Regions from separate parts of the Paenibacillus sp. MB22_1 genome, predicted to be linked through region 2. Evidence: riboswitches for the same ligand, from Rfam matches in the RefSeq annotation. Region 2 holds a riboswitch; each other region holds the start of a gene.
The links. Region 2 has a riboswitch for cobalamin ahead of metE (5-methyltetrahydropteroyltriglutamate--homocysteine S-methyltransferase). Riboswitches for the same ligand answer to the same signal wherever they lie in the genome.

Region 1 (6,973 bases), on a different contig from region 2:
GGCCCTCCGAAATAAACCGCATCACAATTCTCTACAATGACTTGTTTGAAAATTTCGAACGTCCCCGCAGGCGCAAGCAGCTCAACTTCTTTCCCATTAAAAAAACGTGCCACAGCCGTTTCCCCCTCACATGATTTAAATGTCCAACCTATCAACCTATCCCATCAAACTCTATCTACATGAATTTACTCGCGGAGAATTTTGCATTGGCGGTTCAAACCAACCGATAAACCACAACCGCTGCAGCCAGGACCACATAGGACAACACAAACCAAGTGTCCCGGCCTTTCCAGACCAGCAGGTGGTATTCCGAACGCGGTGCGCCAAGCGTGTAGCCCCGGGACTCCATGGACAACACAAGCTCTTCAGCCCGGCGGAAGGCGCTGACCGTAACCGGTACGAGAAGGGAGACCAGCATGCGCCCCTTCTCCTTCCACGGCAGCTCCTTCAGGTCCGCACCGCGCGACGCCTGTGCCTTGAGGATCTTGTGCGTTTCGTCCAAAATCGTGGGGATAAAGCGCAGCGCAATGCTCATCATCAGCGTCAATTGCTCGGGCGAGACGCCAATCCGTTTCAGCGGTTTAAGCACACCGCTCAAACCTTGATTCAACACCCCCGGCGTCGTCGTAAACGTCAGGATGGCGGTGAATGACACCAACAACCCCATACGGGAGGCGGCGATGAATCCGCTGCTGACTCCGCCGCTGTATAGGGTCCAGGAGCCGATGCGCCAGATCGCCTCCCCCGACTCCACCGTCAAGCACTGAACAACGAAGATAAACACCATCAGTACCCACAGCGGTTTGGCCGCCTTCAGGTAATATTTCAGCGGGATCTTGGTCGACAGCATATAGCCGATCGAAAACACCGCAGCCACGGCCAAGGCGGGCCAAGAGCCTACCGCCACGATCGCAACAAGATACAGCACCATCCCGGCCAGCTTGGCCCGAGGATCTACAGCGTGCACCCAAGAGCCGGTATCAATACTGCGCCCAAACAGCAGCTTATTCCGCATGCCCGCTGCCTCCTTCCCCGGAAGTGCCGGATAGAATCGGCGGCCGAGCCGGAACGGGCCGGTCCACGGACAATTAGTTGTTATAACCACGTTGCAGTTCCTCACAAGATTATAACTCTCCTTATACCGTTCGGTATGAAATTCCTTATTTGAATGACCCAATCAAAGTAAGAAATTGGACGTTTTTCTGATTCACACTGGCGCGGTCATCGGAGCCGCAAGGACAAATGAGAGGTAGGGCTTTTGTTGTTTTAGAAATAGGCAGTTTGTTGTAGTCGGAGCAGGGACAGAAGGCCGGTCTTCACGTGTACATGAAGGCTTGGATAACAATACGAAGCAGGCATTGGCGCGCATAGCCAGTGCCTGTTTTGCTTAGAATAAGGCTGTCTTTGCGAATCTGCAGTCTTAGCGAACAAACACCAGGAAATCTATAATTTACAACGGCTCTCCAAATCGCTTGGCTTCCAGCCTTGGTATGCCTTACCCAAATTCTACACGACCGAGCTGCCGGTTGAAGCTGCCCATGCGCTCAGACAAGGCCGTCTCCTTCTCTTTATGGACCGGTTACCGTTTTCCATCATTTTGCCAGCTCTGATCAGCGATATCTTCATGATGGAAAATGACCGGAATTACTCGCCCCCCTTCATGTATCTGATCCGAAACCAAAGGATGATTCGAGTGGATAAAAGTCTACAGGTCATGATCGTAAATATCCTGATTCACATCGGGATCATTTTCTTTATCTTCCCGACGAACATCAGGCATCGGGGCGACGTACATGCGCAGCCAGATCAATCCGAAGGTGTCGATCTTGCAAACACGGGGGAACTCCGGACCAAAATCCCGAGGGAGAAGCTCGCTCATTGGCGGTCGGAGTATTTTCCCCGTCTTAGAATGGACTTGGTGGTAAAAACAACGATCCAAAACGAAGGTAATCTCAAAACGGATCGCATCAATACCCTCAGATAAAGTTCACGATAAAAAAACGTCTATCGACGTACATTCAAAGTAGACAGACCGCGTTTAGCGGAAGTTTTTCTTGCGATATCAGGATGCCAATCGCCCGAAGTTTATACTTTCTGATATCTTAAAAAAATCCCCTCCGGTCGCACCGTGAGGGGATTTTTGATGATCAAGAGATTATCCGCCGATAGCGGTAGCCGTGAAGACAACCGGCCCTACGACTCTGGCCGTGCTGTTGTTATCCTGATTTTCTACGATCAGCTGATAGTTTTGGACTCCGAGCGGGGCGTGTTCAACCATGTGCACGCTAATGAGACCCCAGTCGTTGAAAGCATCCTCCAGCTCTACTAACCCATAAAAGATTTCGGTGCCCGCTCTCCAGATGCGCACCAGGATATTCGGCGTATCGGTCAGCGCTTCAACGCCGATCGTTGCCTTCAACTCAACACGGTTGGTCAGGGACGCCGGATCGGCCGGATCAAGGAATACGGAAACTGCTGCAATCTGCACGCCCCCTACAACCGGAATCGGAATGTTGACACCATTGGTCACCGGAGTCACAACAGTCGAGTTGTAATCCAAAAGCGTTTTTGCCATACCATCTTCTCCCCTTTACTAAGGTATGCTCTATTCTATGTAAGAGAGAAAGAAGATTCTTAGATGAATGCATCAGTAGAATTGACTCATTTTCATACAAGCACAGGAGCAAGGAATAGGCATATGATGGATAAAAAAACTGGAGGTTATGTCAAACATGAGTTATGTTCCCGGACCGTACCCCGGCTTGTCGTACGCCGCTCCGTATGATCCTTACATCTATCCTCAACCTTACTTCGTATACGGATATCCGCAGGCATTTCAACCCGCACTCTATCCCGACTATATCGAGCCCAGCCCGATCTATCCTGAATACGCACCGTCTCCTTCGCAAGACGACGCTTGGAACCGGCAGCCGCTTCAAGATTACGGGCAAAAGCCGTTTGTGATTAATATTAGCGATGCCGCCGAGCATAACCGGAACTTCCGGACCGCTCTCTGGACCGGCAAGCATTTCCAGGTCACTTTGATGAGCATTCCGGTCGGTGAGGATATCGGCTTGGAGATCCATCCGAACACGGACCAATTTGTACGCGTGGAAGAGGGTCGAGGCGTTGCGCAAATGGGCGATCGAGCGGATCACCTCACCTTCGTACGAAACATCCGTGAAGACGACGCGGTCTTCATCCCCGCCGGCACGTGGCACAACATCATCAACACCGGCAACGAGCCGCTGAAGGTGTATGTCATTTATGCCCCGCCGCACCATCCGTTTGGCACGGTGCATCGGACAAAAAGGGATGCGATGGAGCAAGAGTAAGCGCACCAAGGAACAGGGAGGTTTCAGCAAACCTCCCTATTTGCGGTCACAATTTAGTGCTAAGCGCATGGAGAAAACAAAGAAACGGAGAAGAACTAACAAGCGAAGAGCAAGAGGTCACTCGGAAGATGAACAAGGTCCTTCAACAATTCAAAAACGCCCCCCGAAAACCTCGGAGGGCGCGTTATGCTTGCATATCAGATGCTGGTGAAGGGACTCGAACCCCCGACCCACGCATTACGAATGCGTTGCTCTACCAGCTGAGCTACACCAGCAGGTTCGTTTTTAGCGAACAAAATTTATTATACCGAGTTTTAAAAATAATGCAAGCACCAATTTCAAGAAATTATAGTTTCTCGCGCACAGAGCGCAGCTTCTGTTCGGAGGAGCTGGCTTTGTCGCGGCGATCATCGATCTTGATCGAGGTTGATACGCGGCCGGCACCGGATTGGAACGGCGCTTCGTGAATCGCGCGAATCGCAGTAAACACATCATCTAACGATCCTTCAATAATCGTGCTCATGGAGGTGAGGGTAAAGGTAATGCCCTTCTGCTTCTCCAACACCCGATGCAACTCGGCCACATAAGCGCTGAGGCTGGTGCTCCCCGTCCCGATCGGAATAACGGTAACTTCGGCGATAGCCATAATCGGCTCCCTTCTTTCCTGGTAATGGTTTGAATCAAATCCCTGAGCTGGTTTTCGTCCTACAGGTATATTCTAACCAACTCTCCTCTCTAAGATCAACCGAACCCGTCTGCTAATATCCTTACCGTCCCCAAAACTCACACACTCTGTAAAACCCGATCTAGTCCTCCAGTCCCATTTATAAATGTTCACAATTTTCTTCTGTCCCCCACTCTCCGCATCGTTGCGCGGACCGGAGATTTTCACGTGATTTTCAGTCTGCTTTCAATGGGAAAATCCCATTTACAAACACAATATCTTGGGCTATCCTTAGATCAACGCAACAAAATATAGTGTGAACGGGTGATCCGGCGGACAAGCCGCCGGAGCTTAAAAGGGAAGTGCGGTGCAAGTCCGCTGCGGTCCCGCCACTGTAATCGGTAGCTTGGTACTAAAGACGAGGCGTTCGCCTACATCGTCTTGAAGACCCAGCCGTTCGACTGACGATATGCCACTACAGCTTAATGCTTGATGAGCTGCGGGAAGGCGTCAGCAACGTTCCGAAAGCCAGGAGACCTGCCCGTTTGAAAGACACCGACGGAAAACCTGCGAGGATCAGGGATGGTGTCCGCTTGCCGCCGAAATGTTGGGGCCTTGATTTGGTCTGTCCACTTTTTTGCAGTGCATTCGGGCATGTCTACCTCGTTGGTTGGACATGCTCTTTTATTTTGAACCAAAGCTCGGTTTACAGGGAGGAGAAGTGTGTTATGGCATGGGTAAGCCAGACGTATACCGGCCGGGACACCTTGCTGGATGAAGTGATTCGGATGGGCGAGGAAATCGTCCAGAGCCGCAATCTTGAGGTGCTGCGCGAGAACGCCAATTTAAATGGAGAGAGCTTCTCCGGCAAGATGAGCAAATTCGGCAGCGAGTATTCCAAATGGTATGCAAGCCATTTCGTACTGCCAACTCGCTTGGTACAGGCCATTCAGGATAACATCGTTTATGTTCACGACTTGGATCAGTACGCCCTCGGCACAACGAACTGTATTTTTATCCCGTTTGACAAACTGCTGCGCAAAGGCTTCAACACCGGCAACGGCAGCGTACGCCCGCCAACTTCCATCATGACGGCGATGGCGCTGGTAGCGATCATTTTCCAATCCCAGCAAAACTCCCAATTCGGCGGTGTGTCCGCGAACAAGCTGGACTTCGATCTCGCCCCGTACGTAGCCAAATCGTTCGCCAAGTACTTCCGCAAAGGGCTGGATTATTTTGAAGAAGGCGATGCGAACGCTGATTTGGGCGACATCACGATGAGCCGCAGTGACCTGCGGGATCAGTATCCCAAGGCTTTTAACTATGCGCTCAAGGAAACCAAAAGCGAGACGTTCCAGGCGGCCGAAAGCCTGATTCATAATCTGAATACGATGTCGAGCCGGGCCGGCGGGCAAATCCCGTTCACCAGCATCAATTACGGCACATGTACCTCACCGGAAGGACAACTGGTCATCGACTCCCTGCTCACGGCCACGATGCGCGGGCTGGGCCATGGGGAAACGCCGATTTTCCCGATTCAGATTTTTAAATGTAAACAAGGCGTCAACCAGAATCCGGGGGAACCTAACTACTCCCTATTTCTGAAAGCGGCGGAATGCTCGGCCAAACGGCTTTATCCCAACTTCGCCAACCTGGATGCTCCGCTGAATCTGATGTACTACGATCCAACGGATCCGGATACGGAATTTGCGACAATGGGCTGCCGCACCCGGGTGCTGGCTGACCGGTTCGGCCGCAATCGTCTGTCTGGCAAAGGCAACCTTTCCTTTAATACGCTGAACCTGGTCAAGCTAGGCTTGAAGTACGGCATCGCGTTGGGACACCGCAAAGAGCCCGACGAACGCGGCTTCTACCGCGAGCTGACTCACTATATGAATATCGCCCTGGAGGGATTGCTGCATCGCTTCTCGATTCAGGCCTCCCAAAAAGCGAAGGCTTCCGATTTCATGATGCGGGAAGGCGTCTGGGAAGGCGGTGAGCAGCTGGCGCCGGATGATCAGGTCGGCGAATTGCTGAAGCACGGCAGCTTGTCCATCGGGTTCATCGGGCTGGCCGAATGCATGAAGGCGATGTACGGGAAGCATCACGGCGAAGATGAAGCCGTGTATCAGAAAGCTTACGACCTGATCGCCTACATGCGCGACTATTGTGACGGCCAAAGCGAAATTCACAATCTCAATATCACGTTGTTTGCGACCCCGGCGGAGGGGCTGTCCGGCAAGTTCACCAAACGCGACCGTGCGGTCTACGGCCCGCTGCCCGGGATTTTGGACCGCGAGTATTACACGAATTCGTTCCATATCCCGGTCTACTACAACATCAGTGCGGCACGAAAAATCGAGCTGGAAGCCAAATTCCACGGGCTGTGCAACGCCGGAGCCATCTCTTATATCGAGCTTAACGGCAATGCCCGCAACAATCCGGAAGCATTCGTCAAAATCGTGCAATACGCCCTGCAGCAGCAGGTCAGCTATTTTAGCATCAACCATCCGATCGACCGCTGCTCGGCCTGCGGCTTTGAAGGGATCATTGGGGCAAGCTGCCCCTCCTGCGGCAGCCATGAGAGCGAAGTGCATATTCGCCGTTTGCGCCGGGTGACCGGTTATCTGACCGGCGACTACCAGACACGGTTCAACCCCGCTAAACAAGCGGAGGTTCGCGACCGGGTGAAACACGACGCATGAACATTTGCGGGTACTACCCGGAATCCATTAATGAAGGGCCCGGCTTGAGAGCAGCGATCTTCATCAGCGGATGCCGCCATTATTGCAAAGGCTGCTTCAGCCCAAAAACCTGGAGCTTCGATTACGGGGAACCGCTCACTTTGGAGCGGGAAGCAGAAATTATTTATGACATTAAACATAATCCGTTGCTCAGCGGACTCACGATCCTTGGCGGTGATCCTTTTTTCTCCGCTGCTGAGGTCTGCGGTTTTATCGACCGGCTTGTGGCG
Region 2 (6,973 bases):
GCCGGGCCGCGGATATCATCGCCGATCCAGCCTGTGAGTGACATCAGGGAGGTGGCGTGAAACAGGACGAATCCGAAGATTCCGGTGACGATAAAGAGAAAGGGCAGGCGGGACATGGCCGGCATCAGGTTCACCTCCTTAAGGTTTGCGAATTTGGACTTTGGCCGTCCCATCCGGTTGTTCTTCCACCGTATAGGTGCAGCCCAAGCTGTTTAATTCCTCGATAAGAAATACCGGTACCCGGTCGTTGTGAATATGCACCTCATCACCTGATTTGCAGCGATCCAAGGCTGCCAGCGTTCGAACCATCGGTTGCGGCGGTTCCAGACCACGGTTGTCCAGCGTGATGATGTTAGGGCTGGCGGCAGATTCGCCGGATCCACCCGTTGATGCCGGAGCAATCTCTGCGGTTGCTTCAACTGGTACGGATTCGTTTTCCTCTTCGAGCCATGCCTTGTTTTTCTTATGGACAAATGTCGTGATCCAATGCTCTTTGTCTAGCATCACCGCTTTGCCGACGAGTCCCTTCATTTTCAGAAGCTTGAGCAAAGGGGTCGGCTTGAAGGGGGCGTGAAGCACGAAGAGATCGTCTTTTTCCAGCTTTTTGACAGTATCCATGATGAGCTGGAACGGCTCCAGTTTGTTCCGTAGTTGCTCTCGAACGTCCAGCTCTACAATTCTGGCGTCTTGTCGATTCATCCAACGTCACCTCGTTTATGAATTTGCGTGAAAATGGTATTTCATTAATGGCTCATCACCGGTTCTCCATGATCTGTCCCGTCCTGGCTTACGCGCAGGATCGCCGTAGCTCCGAGGTTAGCATCACCCAGCTGATGGGTCAAAATCAGATAATCGCCTTCTTCCATGACGGTAAACTCAACGACTGCGCCGCCGCCGGCCGGAAGCAACACCGTTTGCATGCCGTACAGCTGATTGCTTGGATTCCCGTCCAGATAGACGCGATCAAAGGTCGTCCCAACCACATGGAACGAAGAAACATGATTTGGTCCCGCATTGATGACGTACAGCCGAACCTTGTCGCCGACTTTGGCGAGCAAGGGGTGTTCTTTTAACGTAAAATCATCGCCGTTGAACACAACATACTCCGGATCACCTTGTTGAAAAGCATCCAAATCATTTGCCGCATACCACTCGCTTTGGACGATCGTATATTCTCGGTCGATATCCGAGTCCGTAGGGTATCCGTCCTTCGGTTCAACGATGATCATCCCATACATCCCATTGGCTACATGCAGCAGTACCGGACTTGCTCCGCAATGGTACATGAACACGCCTGGCGTGTTGGCGGGATAAGTAAACGTGCCGTGCTCGTTAGGCATCACTTCAACGAACTTCTCGCTTGGAGCGGCATGGACCGCATGGAAATCCATCGAATGCGGCATATCTGGATCTAGGTTTTTTAAGGTAAACTCCAGCTGATCGCCTTGCTTCACGCGCAACACCGGCCCGGGGGCGGTACCGTTAAATGTCCAGGCGGGATAAGTGACGCCTTCGGAAATCTCGATATCCGCTTGCTGCGCGGTCATTTCAATGCGGACGGTATGGCCTTCCCGTTGAATGATTGGCTCAACTGGCGGTGGATGGAGATGCTGTTCTTCCTCTTGCAGGACGGTATCACTGACCTGGGGTGTCTCCGATGGGAACGCAAACCATGCTGCGGCAATCATGACCAGACAGCACAAACTAAGCAATAGATGCTTCGGGATGTTCCGCGATTTCATCGGTCATTCCTCTTTCTATCTGAAATGGTTAAGCAATAACTCCTTGATGTACCTTCATCGTACGATGGGTCCGAAGACCGCATTGTGATAGGTATCACATGAAAGTTGTCGAAAATGTTGTCATTTGATTCCCATTCTCATTGCATAAATAAGTTAATTCCGATCTGTTTGATATTGTATTCGCGGGGCAGATGAAGTAAGATGGTAGGTATATTCCAACCGAATATAGCGGAAATAGGTGTTCCGGCCAAGATTGGCCGGAGCTTAAAAGGGAAGTCCGGTGCAATGCCGGCGCGGTCCCGCCACTGTAACGGAGGAGTCGGATGTGTGAGATGCCACTGGTGATGTAATCATTGGGAAGGTCACATCCGGCGATGATGCCGAAGCCAGGAGACCTGCCTATTTCGACAGCACTGCTGTACCTACGGGAGATAGGGAGGTGTTAAAGTTGCAAGCCATCGAACAACGGATCGAAGGTCCTCTTTAGCCATGCTATCGAGGACCTTTTTTGTGCTTTACGGATTGGCGCGTTTTGAACTTACCAATGGGAGGCAATGAATATGGGGAACTTTGTTAGCGGAAATCTGGGGTATCCCAGAATCGGAGGACAACGGGAATGGAAGAAGCAGATCGAGGCTTATTGGGCAGGAAAAATCACGGAGCCGGAGCTCCATGCTCGATTAAAAGAGATTCGCTTGAACAACCTGCGTCTGCAGCGGGATCGGGGACTTGATGTCATCCCGGTGGGCGATTTTACGTATTACGATCACGTCCTTGATACAGCGACGATGTTTGGCCTAGTACCGGAGCGCTTCGTATGGAACGGTGACCAAGTATCGCTTGATCTGTATTACGCCATCGCAAGAGGCGACGACCAAGCGACCGCCAGTGAGATGACCAAATGGTTTAATACGAACTACCATTATATCGTGCCTGAGCTTGGGAACCGAGATCCCAAGTTGACCGTCAATCGGCCGCTGGCGGCTTATCTGGAAGCGAAACAGGAGCTCGGGATCAACGGAAGGCCTGTACTGCTTGGGCTGTTTACTTTGCTGAAGCTGTCCAAGGGGGAAACGGCGGGGGAAGTCGAGACTTGGACCCGCAAGCTGCTGCCGCTATACGTACAGGTGCTGCGCGAGCTGAAGGCGGCGGGCGCAGATTGGGTGCAAATCGACGAACCGGCTATCGTTGTCTCTTTAAGTGAGGAGGACGTACACCGGCTTCGCTTGATCTACCAGGCGATCGCGCAGGAGGTTCCGGGACTGCGGCTGATGCTGCAAACCTACTTTGATGCGGTTGAACGATACGAAGATCTGATTGAACTGCCGGTGCACGGCTTGGGGTTGGATTTCGTACACGGCCGGGACGGTAACCTGGAAGCGCTCCGGCGTTACGGCTTTCCCGCTGGCAAGACGATAGGAGCGGGACTGATTGACGGGCGGAACATTTGGCGTACGGATTTAGATGAGGCGCTTAGCCTGGTGAAGACGATTTCGCTCCAGTCCGGAGCGCCGGATGTGATCGTGCAGCCTTCCTGCAGCTTGCTGCATGTCCCGGTATCTGCTGCAGGGGAGGAGCGGCTTAATCCGGTATTGCGCGATGCGTTGGCCTTTGCCGAGCAGAAGCTGGAGGAGTTGGTGAGCTTAAGCAGGGCGGCAAATGGGGAAGAACCAGAGCCGGTGCAGTTCGCCGAGAATCGTCGCGCCTTGGCTGTACTTGCCGCAGATCCGGCCCGCAGCCTTGCTTCGGTGCGGGAAGAAGCAGCGCAGACTGCAGCGGCTCCGGCCGAGCGCGCCAGCGCATTCGCCGAACGGCGGCGTAAGCAGCAGGCGAAGTGGCAGCTGCCGTTCCTGCCTACAACCACGATCGGCAGTTTCCCGCAAACCGCCGAGGTTCGGGCCGCCCGGCAGAAATGGCGTAAAGGTGAGTGGAGCCCAGAGAAGTACGAGGCGTTCATTCTAGCGGAAATCCGCAAATGGGTTGAGCTCCAGGAGGAGATCGGGCTCGACGTATTGGTGCACGGTGAATTCGAGCGCACCGATATGGTGGAATTTTTCGGAGAGAAGCTTCCGGGATTTGCGTTTACGCAAGGAGGCTGGGTACAGTCCTACGGCACGCGCTGCGTAAAACCGCCGATCATTTATGGAGACGTCGAATTTGCGGGGCCAATGACCGTTAAGGAAACGGCCTATGCCCAGAGCTTGACGAACAAACCGGTGAAAGGGATGTTAACGGGACCGATCACCATCCTAAACTGGTCCTTTGTTCGCAGCGACCTGTCCCGGGAGCAGGTGGCTTATCAAATTGCTCTGGCTCTGCGAAGGGAAGTCGAGGCGTTGGAGGAAGCGGGGATCGAGATGATCCAAGTGGACGAGCCTGCGCTGCGCGAAGGGCTGCCGCTCAAGCAGAAGGACTGGGCGAACTATTTGAAGTGGGCGGTGAAGGCGTTCCGCGTGACGACCTCATCGGTCCGGGATACGACGCAGATTCATACGCATATGTGCTACTGCGAATTTGACGATATCTTGGAGGAGATCCGTGCGCTGGATGCCGATGTGATCTCGATCGAAACGTCGCGCAGCCACGGCGAGCTGATCCAGAGTTTTGAGAAGCATACGTATCCGCTTGGAATTGGGCTGGGGGTTTACGACATTCATAGCCCGCGCGTCCCGTCTGCGGAGGAGATGGCACGGTTGATCGAGCGGGCGCTCCAAGTTTTGGACCCGGAACTTTTCTGGGTGAACCCTGATTGCGGCTTGAAAACGAGAGGACAACACGAAACGGTCGCAGCGCTGCGGCAAATGACGGCGGCAGCAGAGCAGGTTCGCAGCAAATTTGGACGTGGAACGCAGGCAACACGGCAGTGAAGGAAGTTTGATTTTTTTGAATCTGTAATTGACAAAGTGGTAGTTAGCCTTTATCATTACCATTGTTAAATCAGTTACAAGATAATATAGAGTAACTAGAAAAAAGAAAGTAAAGATAAAGAGTTGGAGGGAAACCACAGATGTCTAAAGTTTTATTTGTCAAAGCCAATAATCGCCCAGCAGAGCAATCTGCTACTGTAAAGTTGTATGAAAGCTTCCTGCAAACTTACAAAGAAACTCATCCTAATGATGAAATCACCGAGTTGAACCTGTTCGAGTTGAACCTGCCTTATTATGATTTGGATATGCTAAACGGGCTGTTCAAAGTCAATAATGGGATCCCGACAACGCCAGAAGAGCAAAAAGCTGCTGACTTGGCCAATGGTTATCTGGAGCAATTTTTGAATGCGGATAAAGTTGTATTTGCGTTCCCGTTGTGGAACTTCACGATTCCGGCACAGCTGTTGACCTACCTGTTCTACTTGAACCAAGCTGGTAAAACGTTTAAGTACACCGAGCAAGGTCCGGTTGGCCTGGTCGGCGGCAAGAAAGTAGCGTTGCTGCAAGCGCGCGGCGGCGTTTATTCCGAAGGTCCAATGAGTGCGCTGGAAATGTCTCTGAACTATGTAAAGAACACCTTGGCCTTCTGGGGCATTAACGATCCGGAAGCCGTTGTGGTCGAGGGGCATAATCAATTCCAAGACCGCGCCGAAGAAATTATTCAAGATGGCGTAAAACGCGCTGCCGAGCTGGCTGCAAGATTCTAATTTATCTGATATGCAATTTCAGAAGCCTGAGCCGTTTAAATACGTTTCAGGCTTTTTTCTTCTTGACCAACGAAGCAGGGAAAAAATAAAATGAGTCTAACAGAAAATCTAACAATATTAGAAAATTATCCCTCTAACTATCAAGCCATACGCTGCATGATTTTCAGAAAGTGGATTGTAAGATTCATCTACTGAACCAGGGGAGGTTCACTTTTGAGGGATCATATGATCAATTTGTGCACTCTCATTCTGAAGCGAACCCTGACGATATCTTTTCTGAACTTGTGAAGTAGTAAGTCCAAGAAACTCTTGCTGACAGGGGCAGATCCATCCGTTAGCCGGGTCTCTTTTTTATCTTCTGGGCGGGTATGTTCGATTTGCACCAAAGTGCCGAATACAATTATACTCACCTTATATACTTGAAGGAGTTGCGATCATGAACAACGAAATGGAAATGGTTGTAAAGCTTGGCCTAGCTCTATTGTTCGGGTTATTTATCGGTATCGACCGGCAATTAAAGCAGAAACCGCTGGGAATCAAGACGAGTATGGTTATTTGTATTGCCAGCTGCTTGGTTACGATCGTGTCGATCGAGGCGTTTGCCAAATTCGCCGGACCGGATCATCCGAACATGGATCCGATGCGGCTAGCTGCGCAAATCGTCAGCGGGATCGGTTTCCTGGGGGCAGGGGCGATACTTCGCCGAAGCAATGAGGGGATCTCCGGCCTTACCTCTGCGGCGATGATCTGGGCAGCGTCCGGGATTGGGATCGCAATCGGAACCGGGTTTTATCTGGCTGCTGCATTAACGGTGGTTCTGTTGATCATTTCCGTGAATGTCGTACCCTATATCATTAAATGGATTGGACCCTATAAGCTGAATCAGCGCGATGTCTCCATCAAAATCGTCATGGAGGATCACGGCAACGTAACCGAACTGATTCGTATCATCGAATGCAGCGGTGATCCAGAACAAGGAACGAAAGTGAACAAGCACCGGATTCGGCGGCTGAAAATCAAAGACTTGGAGGAAGGACGCCAGCGGATCGATATGGTGATTACCGCATCGGAGAAGGAGTATACGACGGAGCTGTACCATTTTCTCCGGAAGATTAACCATGTCATCAGCGTGGAAGTGGAGAATCTCTAGTTAAGGTTTTATTTTGTTTAACTTCAGTTTAAATTCCGAATGTAGTCTTTTTCCTAGAGCCGGTATTTCCGGCTCGTCTTGTTTCAGATAGAGATGGAAGGGAAGAGAAACACATGCCAAGGAATAACTTCAATTTTAAAGATACCGATCGTCAAGTGAGCACAAGTGGTGGAAGCTCAAAGGCGTTTTTCCGCCTGCTGCGGGAAACGAAGCCGCCGCTGCCGCTGTTTGCCGTCGCGATCGTCCTCAGCTTGCTGTCAACGTTGGTCAGCCTCGTGATTCCGATGTTCACGAAGAATCTTGTTGACGGCTTTTCGTTGTCTTCCATCAGCGGTTCGCAGATCGTGTGGATCGGCGCCGCATTTGTCGGGATGTCCGTCGCTTCGGGACTATCGATCTTCCTGCTGAATTATACCGGTCAGCGCATGGTTGCTGGCCTGCGGGATC
Region 3 (6,973 bases), 780 kb from region 2:
GACTTTAGCTAGCACGTCCAGCGGATCGTTGGCATTCGGGCGATTGACCTCCAGCGCCCGCTCCACGACGGAAATTTTGTGCCGAAGCCGTTCATCGTTGACCCCGGTTCCACGCCCAACGCTCTGCTGCGGTGCGATCCCCGTCAGACTGCTCATGATCGCAGCGCTGGCTGTGGTGTTTCCGATACCCATCTCCCCGGTGACGAACAGTCGAACGCCTTGGGACACCGCATCAGCCACCACCTCGGCCCCAACTCGAATGGCGGCTTCGGCTTCCTCCCGGCTCATCGCCGGTCCCTTGGCCATATTTCCTGTCCCGTAACGCAACTTACGTTGCAGCAGCCCCGGATGTGACATCTCTGCATTCACCCCGATATCCACGCAAACGACGTCAGCCGAAGCCTGGCGTGCCAGCACATTCACCGCTGCGCCGCCGGCCAAAAAGTTATGCACCATCTGCGGCGTCACTTCTGCCGGAAACGCGCTGACCCCTTCCTCACAAACGCCATGGTCCGCCGCCATTACGATTACCGACCGTTTTGGAAACTCCGGACGAATGATTCCCGTGATGCCTGCCAGCTTCACTGCCAATCCTTCCAACTTCCCGAGACTTCCCGGCGGCTTCGTCAACTGGTCCAAATGGACCTGCGCCGCTTTCATCGCTGCTTCGTCCAAAGGAGTAATTGCTTGCGCAAGCTGTTCGACTGAATTGTATGCCATAACCATATTCCCCTTTTCTGTATTACTGACTCGTACCCTTAACCTAAACTTGCCCGGCGCAGCAATAGCTGCGGAACGTCCGAATCCGGATGAACCACTTGGTGGGCCTGAACTCCAAATACGGTTTCAACCAGCTCCGGTGACAAAATGCCGTCCGGCGCGCCTTGCGCCACAATTTGCCCGCCGCTCATCACCAAGAGATGGCTGCAAAACAAGGCAGCCAAATTCAAATCATGCATCACTGAAACGACGGTAAGTCCGGCATCGCGCTGCCATTCGGCCACCAGCTCCATAAATTGCATCTGGTAACGCAAATCCAAATAGGTTGTTGGTTCATCGAGCAGCACCAGCTCGGGCTGCTGAGCCATCACCTTCCCAAGTGCTACCCGCTGGCGTTGCCCCCCGCTAAGCGCACTCAGCGGACGATGCTCCAGCTCCTTCAGGTCGAGACGTTCCATAATTCCATCAATGAGGCGTTCGCCTGCCTTCGCCCCGCCGATCTCCTTGCCGCGCCAATCCTGATGGGCGAACCGCCCCATTTCCACCACTTCACGCACCGTAAAAGCCACAGCCGGAAGCCCGTCCTGCTGAAGGACGGCGACCTTGCGCGACAGCTCCTTGCGCGAATACGACGAAAGCGGTCGTCCGCTCAACGCAATCTCGCCGGCATCCGGCTTCTCCACGCCGGAGATCAAGTTGAGCAAGGTTGTTTTGCCGCTGCCGTTGGGTCCAATCAAGCCCCAAAACTCACCGGAGCCAACCTGCCAGTCCACACCGTGAAGCACCTCCAGCCGGCCAAACGCCTTGGCAACCCCAGACACCTTGATCAACGCAGCTCCTCCTCCCTCTGTTTCTTCTTCCGATACAACAGATACCCAAAGAAAGGCGCCCCCACAAAGGCGGTGACGATGCCCAGCGGGACCTCCGTTGGAGCCAGCAGCGAGCGAGCCGCCAAGTCGCTCCACATCATAAATATCCCGCCGCCCAGCGCCGACAAAGGAATGATCAGCCGATAATCCGGGCCGGTGATCAGACGGATCATATGCGGAACGACCAGGCCTACGAATCCGATTACCCCTGACACGGATACCGCAGCCGCCGTCATCAGTGTAGCAACGAGCAACACAGCTAGTTTGGTTCGTTCTACGGCCATCCCGGAATGGGAGGCTTGACGTTCACCTAAAGTCAGCAGGTTCAAATGTTTAGCCCGGCTCCAAAGGAATAAGGCTCCCAGCAGCAAATACGGCAAAAGGATGGCCGTATACGACCATCCGCGCAAGCTTAAACTGCCCATCGTCCAATAGTAAATTTCATTAATGGTTTTCTTCGACATTGCCGTTAAAAAGGAGACAACAGCCCCTAGGAACGATTGCATCACGACGCCGGACAAAACCAGACTTTCAATCGGCAGCCGTCCGTTCTCTCTAGCCAGCCAGATCACGATCCATAACGTAACCGCCCCCGCCAGGAACGCAACCATCGGAAGCGTAAAGATCCCAAACAGGGAAAACTGCCATCCGAAAAAGATCAGCACCGCCGCACCGATTGCCGAACCTGACGATACGCCCAGTGTAAACGGATCCGCCAGCGGGTTGCGCAGCACCCCTTGGAAGCCGGCGCCCGCTACGGCGAGCGAAGCGCCGACCAGCATCCCAAGCAGCACGCGAGGCAACCGGACCTGGACGACGATTTGCTCGGCTGCCGTCGTCCAATCCGGCGTGATCAGGCGGTCTAACCCCGGGAGCCTGTGCAGCAAGATCGCCGCGATTTCTCCAGCAGGCACATAAACGGAGCCGATGCCGATGCAGAGCAGCAGCGTCACAACCAGGAGCAAGAGCCCGATGACTCCGTATCCGGCGAATTTGCCGCGCTTCATGGCTGGATCAAATCCGGGTGAACCGCCTTGGCCACTTCAATCAGCCCTTGCGTGACGCGAGGGCCCGTACGGCTCAGCAGGTTATCGTCCAGAGCGATAATGCGGTTCTCCTTCACGGCCGTAATTTGGTCCCAGCCTGAACGGCCTTTGATGATGTCCGCTAACGTCTTGTTATTTTCGTCAACAACGCTTTTCGCGTATAAAATGACGTCCGGGTTCGCTTGGATAATTTGTTCCTCATTGATCTCGGACCATCCCTTGACATCGGAAGCAACGTTGATGCCGCCAGCTAACGTGATCATCTCATCCATGAATTCGCCTTTGCCAACCGTCCATCCCGGAGAAAACTCGATGTAGACCTTCTTCTTCTGGTCTTCACTTAGCGAAGCTACCGCATCGGTTACCGTTTGGACCTCTTCCTTCATCTTGCCGACCACTTCAGCAGCTTCAGCCTGATGGTTGGTAATTTCGCCGATCGTCCGAATATGCTCCATTACTTCGTTGATCGTCTTCGGATTGGACTGGAACACTTTATATCCCATATCCGTCAAGTTTTTGACCGTTGCTTCATCGATCAGGCTCGCCGCAAGAATTAGGTCCGGCTGCGCCGCCACGATTGCCTCGACATTCACCTGGAACCCGCCCATCCGCGGTTTGTCCTTCACCGCTTCAGGATAATCATCCAGGTCGGATACGCCAGCGACTTGCTCGTCCAGTCCCAGTGCAAACAGCGTTTCCGTCTCCGAAGGCGCCAGCGAGACGATACGTTCCGGCGCGGCTTCAAACGTAAACTCTTTACCGGTAGAATCAGTGACGGTATAAGGGTAAGTCGTCTCTTGTGCCGCCGAATTGTCCGCCGCCGCGTTCGTTCCAGCGTTTTGCGTCGGTTGTGCAGCGTCCACTGTGTTCCCTGTCCCCGGGGTGACGGCGTTATTGTTACCGCAGGCCGCAAGCACCAGCAGCAACGCCAGCAGCCACAGGCTTCCTAGTCTTCTCCAGTTTTTCATCTCCAGATCTCCCCTTGCTTTATTTTTCAGTAAATAAAGAAACGCCTTGTGTTCCAGCGGTACGTTGTGCAGCCGGCGGCGAAGAAGTCCGGCTAACCCTCTACCGGCACAAAGAAAAAACCCCAATCCTAGCGGATGGGGTTACGTCTACAAAGTCATGCTGTGCGCACGCAAAGCGGAGAGACTCCACGATGGCAGCGCCAAGCCATGATGCTCTTGGCAGAACGTTATCCTTTCCTCGAAGGACCGTCTTGAATTCCCGTGGCAGGTCTCCTGACTTCCAGGTCTCGACGAAAACTCGCCTTCCCATCTCCCTTCGCGGGCGACAGTGGCATCATGAGCTCGTCCCTGTTTACAGTGGCGGGACCGTGCCGGATTTGCACCGGCTTCCCTTTTAACCCGAAGCGGTACGGCATGCTTCACCGTTGCTCCAGGACCTACGGGCACAAATTGTACGCTTGTCTTAAGGCTTTCTTCTCTATTGGATTATAGGGGAAAAGCGGAGGACTGACAATAACTAATCCGTTATTCCTTTGTTTAGCCCCGTTCTAAAGACAAATCGGCTCCCAGGACACCAATGACTTCACCTTCCCGGACAATCGGCACGGCCAGCGTCATGCAACGCCGCTTGGTGATCGCGGAGATATACACTTCGGAGACGACCGTCTCTCCGGCAATCGCCTGGCGGAACCAGTCCCGTCCTTTGGCGTTAAGCAAGCCGGCTTCCGGAATGGATACGATAAAAGAGCCGTCCTTGCGGTTCGACCAGGCCGCTTCTAGACCAGGCTCTGCGGCTAACAGCTGCTCCAGTGCAGCCCGGTGACTAGCCGGCTCCAGCATGCGGAAACACGGCTGTTCGGCTGCCTCCAGCAGCTTCCGGGCATAGGCTTGACCAAGGGCCACCGCGTCTTCGCCACCGGCAGCCGGATCCGCCCCGGAATGGACGGAGTTCAATGATACCATCAGTTCGCCCTGGGCCCGATCCAAGCCCACGACCACCGTCTGCAGCTTGGAAATATGCTCTCGCTCCGATTCCATCCGAGCCAGCGCTCCCTCCACATGGGTGATGCTCCGATTGAGAGCCTCATGCACCTCGCTTAGCATCGCCTCCATATTCCGCGTCAGCTCGGCTTGTTCCCGGCTTCGCTGTCCCGCCTCGGCAACCAGCCCGTTCACTTCTGCCACTTCATCCGCAATGAACCGGATGTCCTCCCCCATTCGCTTCATCAGCGAAATTCCTTCCAGGGCCGAGTCACGTCCCTCTATCAGCGTGGACTTCACACGCTCGACATCCGCCGAGATTTGCTGGAACAACGGGGCGGAGGAGTTGATCGCCCTGGTGCTTTGATCCGCCAACTGGCGCATGCGCACGGCGACGACATCGAAACCTTTCCCCTGCTCGCCCAAACGAGCCGCCTCGATCGACGCATTCAGCGCCAGCAACGCGACCTCTGCCGCGATCTCCTCCAAGCTCCGATACAATGCGCCCAGCTTCCGGGTGTTCCCCTCCAGATCCTCCATCGGCCCCACGATCGACTCTTGGGATTGCGCCAAAGAACGAATGGTGCCGTCTACGGTTTCGAGCGCTCCCGCCATACGCATGGCCTCGGCTCGAGTGTTTTCGCTGCGGGTAAGCAAATGCCCCGCTGCGTCATGGATTTGGGAGGCCGAGGCCGCCACCTCTTCCATTGCCGCCAGGCTCTCCTGCACCTGTTCCAGCGAACGTTCGCTGCTTTGCTTGAGCTTCAGATCCTCGGCCGCTGCAGTATCGGCTAATCGTTGCAGCTGCTCGAGGCTCTCGCTCACTTCGCCAACCGCCGCCTGCAGTCGATCCGCCGCCACTAGCGACTCATTGAATACTGCCGTCCAATCGGTTTCCTCCCGCTGGGATTCACCTGTCCCCGAAGGAGAACGCTTGCCCGCCAGCGCCCCGCCTCCCAGTGCTGCCCGCAGGCCGGTTCCAAAGAACAACGAAGACCCCAAGCTGAGCAAAGTAAATAGCACAAGGCAGGGGATATACCATGGCGTCTTTGCCCATAACGCACAAACAGCCAGGACCGCCGTGAAGCCGACACTAAGCCAAGCAGCGATTCTTCCCAACCTTTCGTTCCGATTCATACTCCCACCCCTGATATGTAAATTTTGCTAACATTATAGAATAGGACTAAAGGTATAGAAAGGAAAAATTTAGGCATTCCGAAGTTGGGTGCAAATAATCGACGGAATTCTGTAAATAAGAAAGAGGAATGTAACACAACACGTCACATTCCTCTTTGAACAACCCATACCATCCTATATCTTGGGTGCAATCTTGCGGCATCCTCTCTCGTCTATTCGTTCATTCTCCCATTGTACACCAGAACAGAACGCTCTTCCCTACTTACTCCGCTTGCCGCTGCTGGCCAGCAAGATGTTAATATTCTGCTGCTGCCGGTATTCATTCGGCGTGACTTGATACTTCTTGCGGAACATCTGCGCGAAATGGCGGATGTCCTGATACCCGAGGTATTCCGCAATCTCCGCGATCTTCAGCTTCGGGTTCAGCAGCAGCTGCTTCGCTTGCTCCAGACGGAGCGAGGTTACGTATTCCTTGTAGCCGAGTCCCACCTTCTGCTTAAACAGCTGGCTGAAATACGCCGGGTTCAGGAAGACGACGGAAGCGACCTTTTCCAAAGAAAGCTCCTCATTGTAGTGCTCCTTGATATATTGGAGGGCAACTTCGATCGCTTTCTCCCCGCTGCCCTTCGGCGGATCCAGCAAGGCAACCGGCGAATCGGAAGCCTGTTTCATGCGCATGACCACCTGCGGCACCGACTTGAAATCGTTGTTTAAGCCTGAATGCACGATTTGAAAAGGCACCTTCAAATAGTGCTTCAAATGCGCCTTCACTTCCTCCTGAAACCGTTCGATTCGCTCCGGCTCCCGCGGCGTGATCAGTCCCAGCAGGCTTTGGCGGTCATAGCTGACAACAAACCCCCGGCCATGGCGCTCGATCAGCTCGGACAACACGTTTTCAACGATAAAATGCTCCAGCCGCACGCTTTTGTCCCCGGCATCCATCTGAACCATCATCAAATAAAAGCTTTGATAGTCCTCCATAAACGGCGTCAAATCCAGGTTCCCGATATCCAGCCCCGACGCCAATCGCTGAAATACGCCCTCGCGCAAATATTTCAGATTAGCTTTTAACAGCTCCTCTTCCTTCGTCAGCTCGCTTTCTTCACGGACCTCCGTGGCCAGGGTACTGATAATTTCCTGCAGGCGCGTCTTCCCGATCGGCTTCAGCAGATAATCGCGAGCTCCCAGCCGCACCGCCTCCTGGGCGTAGGCGAATTCGCTGTGCGCGGAGATGACCACCCACTTCACCCGG

Region 1: linked by a shared signal. The riboswitch ahead of ACL02P_RS20785 (anaerobic ribonucleoside triphosphate reductase) and the one ahead of metE (5-methyltetrahydropteroyltriglutamate--homocysteine S-methyltransferase) in region 2 are both predicted to bind cobalamin.
Region 3: linked by a shared signal. The riboswitch ahead of ACL02P_RS11135 (ABC transporter substrate-binding protein) and the one ahead of metE (5-methyltetrahydropteroyltriglutamate--homocysteine S-methyltransferase) in region 2 are both predicted to bind cobalamin.

What each region holds. Positions count from the first base shown of each region.
Region 1 is NZ_JBLADV010000002.1:1,955,739-1,962,711, reverse strand. It holds gene ACL02P_RS20825 (peptidase U32 family protein) at 1-113, opposite strand, end outside; gene ACL02P_RS20820 (energy-coupling factor transporter transmembrane component T family protein) at 215-1,015, opposite strand; partial or broken gene ACL02P_RS20815 (spore germination protein) at 1,442-1,684, shown strand; gene ACL02P_RS20810 (hypothetical protein) at 1,694-1,984, shown strand; gene ACL02P_RS20805 (hypothetical protein) at 2,156-2,575, opposite strand; gene ACL02P_RS20800 (cupin domain-containing protein) at 2,733-3,335, shown strand; tRNA gene ACL02P_RS20795 (tRNA-Thr) at 3,538-3,610, opposite strand; gene ACL02P_RS20790 (MTH1187 family thiamine-binding protein) at 3,682-3,981, opposite strand; cobalamin riboswitch at 4,305-4,559, shown strand; gene ACL02P_RS20785 (anaerobic ribonucleoside triphosphate reductase) at 4,788-6,704, shown strand; gene nrdG (anaerobic ribonucleoside-triphosphate reductase activating protein) at 6,701-6,973, shown strand, end outside.
Region 2 is NZ_JBLADV010000001.1:1,574,759-1,581,731, reverse strand. It holds gene ACL02P_RS07365 (hypothetical protein) at 1-125, opposite strand, end outside; gene ACL02P_RS07360 (DUF2249 domain-containing protein) at 139-699, opposite strand; gene ACL02P_RS07355 (multicopper oxidase domain-containing protein) at 744-1,742, opposite strand; cobalamin riboswitch at 1,962-2,160, shown strand; gene metE (5-methyltetrahydropteroyltriglutamate--homocysteine S-methyltransferase) at 2,303-4,609, shown strand; gene ACL02P_RS07345 (FMN-dependent NADH-azoreductase) at 4,750-5,376, shown strand; gene ACL02P_RS07340 (MgtC/SapB family protein) at 5,813-6,526, shown strand; gene ACL02P_RS07335 (ABC transporter ATP-binding protein) at 6,640-6,973, shown strand, end outside.
Region 3 is NZ_JBLADV010000001.1:2,349,867-2,356,839, forward strand. It holds gene cobT (nicotinate-nucleotide--dimethylbenzimidazole phosphoribosyltransferase) at 1-720, opposite strand, end outside; gene ACL02P_RS11125 (ABC transporter ATP-binding protein) at 759-1,550, opposite strand; gene ACL02P_RS11130 (FecCD family ABC transporter permease) at 1,547-2,596, opposite strand; gene ACL02P_RS11135 (ABC transporter substrate-binding protein) at 2,593-3,603, opposite strand; cobalamin riboswitch at 3,849-4,033, opposite strand; gene ACL02P_RS11140 (methyl-accepting chemotaxis protein) at 4,141-5,721, opposite strand; gene ACL02P_RS11145 (response regulator) at 5,980-6,973, opposite strand, start outside.